One region of the Nonomuraea sp. NPDC049649 genome, then DNA from elsewhere that is predicted to be linked to it. Evidence: riboswitches for the same ligand, from Rfam matches in the RefSeq annotation. Region 1 holds a riboswitch; the other holds the start of a gene.
What was found. A riboswitch is a leader RNA that binds a small molecule or an ion and turns the genes downstream of it on or off. The one in region 1 is predicted to bind thiamine pyrophosphate.

Region 1 (3,393 bases):
TGGCCACGCCGTTCGCCCGTACGGTGCTGCAGAAGACGATGGCGGTCCCGTACGGCACGACCACCACGGTGGGGCAGATCGGCGAGCTCATCGGCAGGCCGCGCGCGCTGCGCGCGGTCGGCAACGCGCTCAGCGCCAACCCCGTCCGCGTGGTCGTGCCGTGTCACCGGGTGGTCCGCGACGACGGCGAGCCCGGCGACTACGCGGGCGGCGCCGACGCCGCGCGCCGCCTGCTCACGATCGAGCGGCGCGGCGCCTGACCAGCCCGATCAGCAGCGTCATCAGGGCCGCGACGATGGCCGCGCCGAGCGCGCCGTTCATCCACGGCTCCCTGGTGAAGCCGATGACGTCGCGCACCCCGGCCCAGAAGCCGTCCCACGCGGCGACGGTCGGGGTCGAGGTGGTCAGCCAGTACGCGGCGAACCCGAACGCCCACGGCACCAGCATCGACCAGCGGGCGGGGGCGTCCTCAGAGGTGTTCCACCCGTCCGCGCGGCTGAACAGGAAGTAGTCGACGGCGAGCACCGCGAACATCGGCACGAACACCGCGCCGATCACGCCCAGGAACGCACCGTACGACGTTACGTCCACCACCAGGGCGATGGCGACGGTGAGCACGCCGATCACGACGCTGATCACCCGGCGGTCGGCGCGCGGCATGAGGTTCTGCAGCGAGACGGTCGTCGAGTAGACGTTGGCGAACGACTGGTCGGCCTCGCGCAGCACCAGGACCGCGAAGAACATCGCGCCCAGCGGGGCCATCACGAACGGCGTGAACACCGCCGTGCTGTCGGCCGCCACCGCCTGCGCGCCGGCGATCGCGACCGCGTACACGCCCAGCCCCAGGCAGGCGACCTGGGCGAGCGTGTACCCGCCGACCACGCCGGTGAAGGCGGCCCGGCTGGACCTGGAGTGGCGGGCGAAGTCGGCGGCCAGCGGCACCCACGACACCGACAGCGCGATCACGTAGTCGACGGCCGGGGCGAACGCCTCCCACGATCCCCCGGTCTGCGGCTGGGCGTCGCCCAGGAACCGCACGCTGAACCAGATCATCGCGATGATCACCAGGACGGTGATGTAACGCCGGATCAGCCGGATCGCGCCGAGCGGCCAGATGCTCAGCACGGTGGTGATCACCCCGGCGACGAGCACCCAGACCGCGTACGGGACCGTGTCGCCGAAGATGGCCAGGGCTCCCTGGGCGATCACCCAGAGCTCGAACGCGCCCCAGCCGACCATCTGGATGATGTTGAGCACGGTGGGGAAGTAGGACAGCCGCGCCCCGAACAGCCCGCGCAGCAGCACCATCGCCGGCTTGCCGGTCTGCGTGCCGGGGATCGCGGCCAGGCCCACCATGGTGGTGCCGATCAGGCTGCCGACGACGGTGGCGACCAGGGCCGCCGTCACGGTCAGCGGTGCTCCCCCGAGCGGGTCGATCAGGAACAGCGCCCCGGAGAAACCGAGGAGGCTGACGGCGAGGTTGGCCCAGAGCGCGCCCTGGTCGAGCACCCCGAGCGTCTTGGGCGCCTCGCCCTCAAGGGTCAACGGAACTTCGTCGCCGTGGACGGCATGCGACATCGCGCACTCCCTACGCCGGCATTACCCGGACAGGTTCGTGCGGTCGGCAGCGGCGTCAGCTGCCCTCTCAGCCCGGTTGCCCCGAGCTCCCGCGGTGGACGATCGGCCGGAGATCACCTCCGGCGCGCGCCCCCATGATGCATGATTCGTCTGATTTGGGCCAGTCGGGGGTCGATCTCGGGCGTCAGGCCACCATCGGGGGCAGGCCCGTCTCGCTGACCATCGGGCGCTTGGCGTACTCCCAGGCCTGCATGCCGCCGCCCACGTTGACCGCCTCGTGGCCGAGGTGGTTGAGCCAGGCCGCCACCTGCAGCGAACGGCCGCCGACGCGGCACACGACGTAGATCGGGCGGTCCGTGGCGATCTCGCCGACGCGCGCCTGGATCTCCGTCATCGGGATGTGGACCGCCCCGGGCGCGTGGCCCGCCACCCACTCGTCCTGCTCGCGCACGTCGAGCAGGTAGGCGTCCTCGGGCACGTCGCGGACCTCGACCTCGGGAACCCTCATGCGCCCATTCTCCCCTGTCACCGGACCACGGGAGCCCAGCCACGCACCACCACCGGGTTACGGCGCCGCGCGGAGAGCCTGGACACGCGGCGGTCGGTGAGGGGTGTGCCGCCGGTCCGGCAGGGTCACCGCTACTTGAGCAGCCGGGACATCCTGCGGTCGGCGAGCGGCTTGCCGCCGGTCTGGCAGGTGGGGCAGTACTGCAGCGAGGAGTCGGCGAAGGACACCTCGCGGATCGTGTCGCCGCAGACCTCGCACGGCTGGCCGGTGCGGTTGTGGACGCGCAGCCCGGACTTCTTCTCCGCCTTGAGCTCCCCCGCCGCCAGGCCGCGGGCCCGTTCGACGGCCTCGCGCAGCGTGGTCACGATGGCCTCGTGCAGGTCGGCGATCTGCGCGTCGGTCAGCGTCGCGGCGATCTTGAAGGGGGACATCTTCGCGGCGTGCAGCACCTCGTCGGAGTAGGCGTTGCCGATGCCGGCGATGACCTTCTGGTCGCGCAGCAGGCCCTTGATCTGGGTGCGGTTGCCGCCGATGATCCGCTTGAGCGCGGCGACGTCGAAGGAGGGGTCGAGGGGGTCGGGGCCGAGCGCCGCGACACCCGGCACTTCGTCCGGATTTTTCACCACATAGACGGCCAGCCGCTTCTGCGTCCCCGCCTCCGTCAGCTCGAACCCCGGCGCCCGCCCGTCATCGCCCGCCGCCAGCCTCACCCGTACAGCCAGCGGCCCCTTGCCCGGGCGGACCGGCCTGGCGCCCGACAGATCGTCGCGCCAGCGGAGCCAGCCCGCCCTGGCCAGGTGGATGACGAGGTGGAGGCCGTCGCAGTCGAGGTCGAGGAACTTGCCGTGTCTCGCCACGCCGGTGACGGTCAGCCCGCCCAGCGCCGTCACCGGCGGGTCGAACGTCTTCAGCGCCTGGAAGGCGACCACGTCCACGCCGGCGATCGTGCGCCCCACCGCCCGCTCGTTCAGGAACGCGGCGAGCGACTCCACCTCGGGAAGTTCCGGCATGCTCCCAGACTACGCGGCGTCACGGCACGTCCCAGAACGCCAGCTCGTGCGCCATCGCCTCCCTGAACATCGCCTCGGCCCGGTCCGGGTCGGGGTCGATCTCGTCCAGCATCTCCCCGATCCGCACGGCCAGCGCCGCGAACGCCGGGTCCGCGTACGTGTCGACCCAGGCCCGGTAGCGCGGCTCCGACGGCGGGTTCTCCGCCAGGATCCGCCCCAGCGTCGAGTACCCCCACGTGCACGGGTACAGCGCCGCCATCCCGTCCTCGTACGAGTCCGCCGCGTCCAGCAGGAACC
Region 2 (3,393 bases), on a different contig from region 1:
GTCGTTTGACCTCGGTGTGACGACCTGCCTTGATCGCCTCGACGGGCGAGCCCGGCAGCGAGTCGTCGGGAGTGAAGAGCCAGCGCAGCGCCTCGACGTCGTTGTAACCCGCGTCTTGCAGGACGGTGAGCGTGCCGGGCAGGCCCTTCATGACATCGCGTCCGTCGAGGAACACGGCGGGCACCTGTGGCCCGCCGCTGCCCCGGCGCACGCCCAAGAGCTTGTGGTCCTTGAGGAGTTGCTTGGCGCGGCCGATCGTGAGACCCATGCGCTCGGCCACTTCGGGGAGGGTGAGCCACTCGTCGACGAGGGCATCGGTCTCCCTGTCGATCTGTGCAACAGAAAGCGTCACGAAACCACAACTACCACATGCCGCGCTTGCTCAAACAACACAATCCCGTAGGGGTACGTCCGGATCTACCAGGCGTTCCTCGTCCAGCCGGTGACCTGCTTCGATGATCCGCCTTCCCTGTACGAGGTCGCGCGGCCGGTCGACGGCCATGACCGCGGCCAGGGTGCCGTCGGCGGCGAGCCAGAGGGCGGACCACTTGCCGGTCGCCTCGCCCCGGTAGATCACCCGCTCCCCTGCCGGGTGGTGGCCGGCGTACTGGACCATGTGGCCGAACTGCTCGGACCAGAAGTACGGGACGGGGTCGTACACCGCCTCCTCGCCCAGCAGGGTCGCGGCGGCGACCTCGGGCGCGCCCAGCGCGGTGTCCCAGTGCTCGACCCGCAGCCGCCTGCCGTAGCGGCGCGACCACCAGGCGGCGCAGTCGCCCACGGCGACCACGTTCGGCAGGGAGGTGCGCAGGTGCTCGTCGGTGACGACGCCGTTGTGCAGGTCGAGGTCGGCGTCGGCCAGCCACTCGACGGCCGGGCGGACGCCGATGCCGGTCACCACCACGTCCGCGGCCACGGTTCCGCCGCCGACCAGGGTCACGCCGCCCTCGTCGACCGAGCTGACCATGGTGTCCAGGCGCAGGTCGATGCCCTCGTACCAGGGCAGGGTGCGGGCGCCCAGCTCGGCGCCGACCGCCTGGGTGAGCGGAGCGGGCCCGGCCTCGATCACCGTCACCGCGCAGCCCTTGCGGCGGGCGGCGGTGGCCACCTCGGCGCCGATCCAGCCCGCGCCGATGATCGCCACCCGGGCGCCGGGCACCAGCAGGGCGCGCAGCTCCAGCGCGTCGTCGAGGGTGCGCAGCACGTGCTGCGGCCCGTCGCCGGGGAGCCTGATCGGGTCGGCGCCGCTGGCGATGACCAGCCCGTCGTAGCCCAGCTCGCCCTCGGTCGTCTCCACGGCGCCCGCGCGCAGCGCCGTGGCGGTGACGCCCGGGCGGAAGTCCGTCTCCAGCGCGGCCAGGTCGGAGCCGACGAAGCTGGAGTCGGTCTCGCCCATCAGCACCGCCTTCGACAGGGGCGGCCGGTCGTAGGGCCGGTGCCGCTCCTGCCCGATGAGCGTGATCTTGCCGCCGAACCCGCGTGCGCGCAGCGCCTCGACGCTCCGCACACCGGCCAGCCCGGCTCCCACCACCACGACATGATTCACGTGAATGACCATAACGGGGGCCGCCCGCGGGGTCGTCCCGAGGCCCAATTCCGGGTTGTCCCGGCGTTTCGGATATATCCCTAATGGGGTGACGTTTGCGGAAGGTCGTATGGTGGGGGTGCACGACGCGCGGGAGTCCGGCCGTCACCGGGCTGAGAGGAAGGCTTCATCGGGTCTTCGACCGCAAGACACCTGATCCGGATCATGCCGGCGAAGGGAGCGGACATGGAAGTGGTCGTCGGAGGCGGGGTCGTCGGCCTGTCGATCGCCTGGCGGCTGGCCAGGCGCGGGCGCCAGGTCGTGGTGGTGGACCCCTCCCCCGCTCATGGCGCCTCGTACGCGGCGGCGGGCATGCTGGCGCCGATCAGCGAGGTCGTCTACACCGAGGAGCCCCTGCTCCGGCTCGGCGTCGCCTCCCTGCGCCGCTGGCCCGCCTTCGCCGCCGCCCTGGCCGCCGACGCCGGCCTCACCGGCTCCGAGACCACCGCGTCCGCCTCTCCTGCCAGAACCGAGGAGAGCACAGCTCACGGGGCCGCTTCTCCCACGGGAACCGGTGAAGGTGTCGCCGGAACCGGGGGCACCGGCTCTGCCGTTCCCGCTACCGGTTCAGGGATGGGCGGTACAGCCCACGGGACCGAGGGCGGGCTCGGGGGCGGCGGCGAGGAGCCCGGCGGTGAGTGGCTGATGGCCGCGCGGGCCGGGCTGGATCTGCGGGACGACGGGACGCTCGACGTGGCGTTCGGGCCGGATGACATGGCGCTGCTCGACCAGCAGGCCCGGTTCATGGAGAAGCTGGGGCTGCCGGTCGAACGGCTGACGGGGCGCGAGTGCCGCCGGCTGGAGCCCATGCTGGCGCCCTCCGTCAGCGGCGGGCTGCTGGCTCGTACCGATGCCTGGGTGAACCCGCGCCGCGTGACCGCGGCGCTCCTCGCCGCGCTGGAGCGGCTCGGCGTCCCGGTGCTGCGCGCCCGCGTGACCGAGCTGCTGCGTGACGGCGGGCGGGTGACAGGTGTACGCCTCGCTCCCCCAGAGACGGGACGGGACGGGCTGCCTGACGTCCGGCCAGCCAGCCGGGTTTCGGCGATGGCCGGAGCTCCCCCGGCCTCCGAGGGCCCGGGACTGACCGGCAACTCCGCCCGCGGGGTCCCGACGGTGACCGGCGACTCCGCCCGCGGGGTCCCGGCGATGTCCGGCGTTGCTGCGGTCTCTCAAGGCCCGGCGGTGAACGACTCCGCCCCCGACGTGCCCGAGGTGCTGCTCGCGGAGCGGGTGGTGCTGGCGGCGGGGGCGTGGAGCGGGGAGCTGGCCGAGGTGCCCGTACGGCCGGTGAAGGGGCAGATCATGCGCCTGCGCTCGCCCCAGCCGCTGCTGGGCCGGTGCGTGCGCGGGACGGTGCACGGCAACCCCGTCTACCTGGTGCCCCGGGGTGACGGGGAGCTGGTGGTGGGGGCCACCCAGGAGGAGCTGGGGTTCGACACCAGGGTCACCGCGGGCGGGGTTTACGAGCTGCTGCGTGACGCCAGGGAGCTGGTGCCCGGCGTCACGGAGCTGGAGGTGGCCGACGTGGTCGCGGGACTGCGGCCCGGCACTCCGGACAACCTGCCGGTCATCGGACCGGACGGAACTCCAGGGCTGGTGCTCGCCACCGGCCACTATCGCGGCGGCGTGCTGCTGACGCCGCTCACCGTCGCGATTCTGGAGGGCGAGGAGAACGACCTCGCGACACTGTGCTCACCGGCGAGATTTCGGGAGGTTCCATGAAGGTGCTGATCAACGGCGCGGCCCGTGAAGTGGCGGAGAACATGACGGTGGCGCAGGCCGTACTGACTCTGACCGAATCCCCCACC

Region 2: another riboswitch for thiamine pyrophosphate. It lies ahead of AB0J42_RS33465 (FAD-dependent oxidoreductase); the one in region 1 lies ahead of AB0J42_RS13990 (cytosine permease).

What each region holds. Positions count from the first base shown of each region.
Region 1 is NZ_JBFAOH010000008.1:188,834-192,226, reverse strand. It holds gene AB0J42_RS13995 (methylated-DNA--[protein]-cysteine S-methyltransferase) at 1-260, shown strand, start outside; gene AB0J42_RS13990 (cytosine permease) at 235-1,578, opposite strand; TPP riboswitch at 1,569-1,681, opposite strand; gene AB0J42_RS13985 (rhodanese-like domain-containing protein) at 1,763-2,086, opposite strand; gene AB0J42_RS13980 (DNA-formamidopyrimidine glycosylase family protein) at 2,218-3,096, opposite strand; gene AB0J42_RS13975 (transcriptional regulator) at 3,116-3,393, opposite strand, start outside.
Region 2 is NZ_JBFAOH010000047.1:10,978-14,370, forward strand. It holds gene AB0J42_RS33455 (Rv2175c family DNA-binding protein) at 1-352, opposite strand, end outside; gene AB0J42_RS33460 (FAD-dependent oxidoreductase) at 383-1,546, opposite strand; TPP riboswitch at 1,666-1,782, shown strand; partial or broken gene AB0J42_RS33465 (FAD-dependent oxidoreductase) at 1,772-1,975, shown strand; gene AB0J42_RS33470 (FAD-dependent oxidoreductase) at 2,231-3,307, shown strand; gene thiS (sulfur carrier protein ThiS) at 3,304-3,393, shown strand, end outside.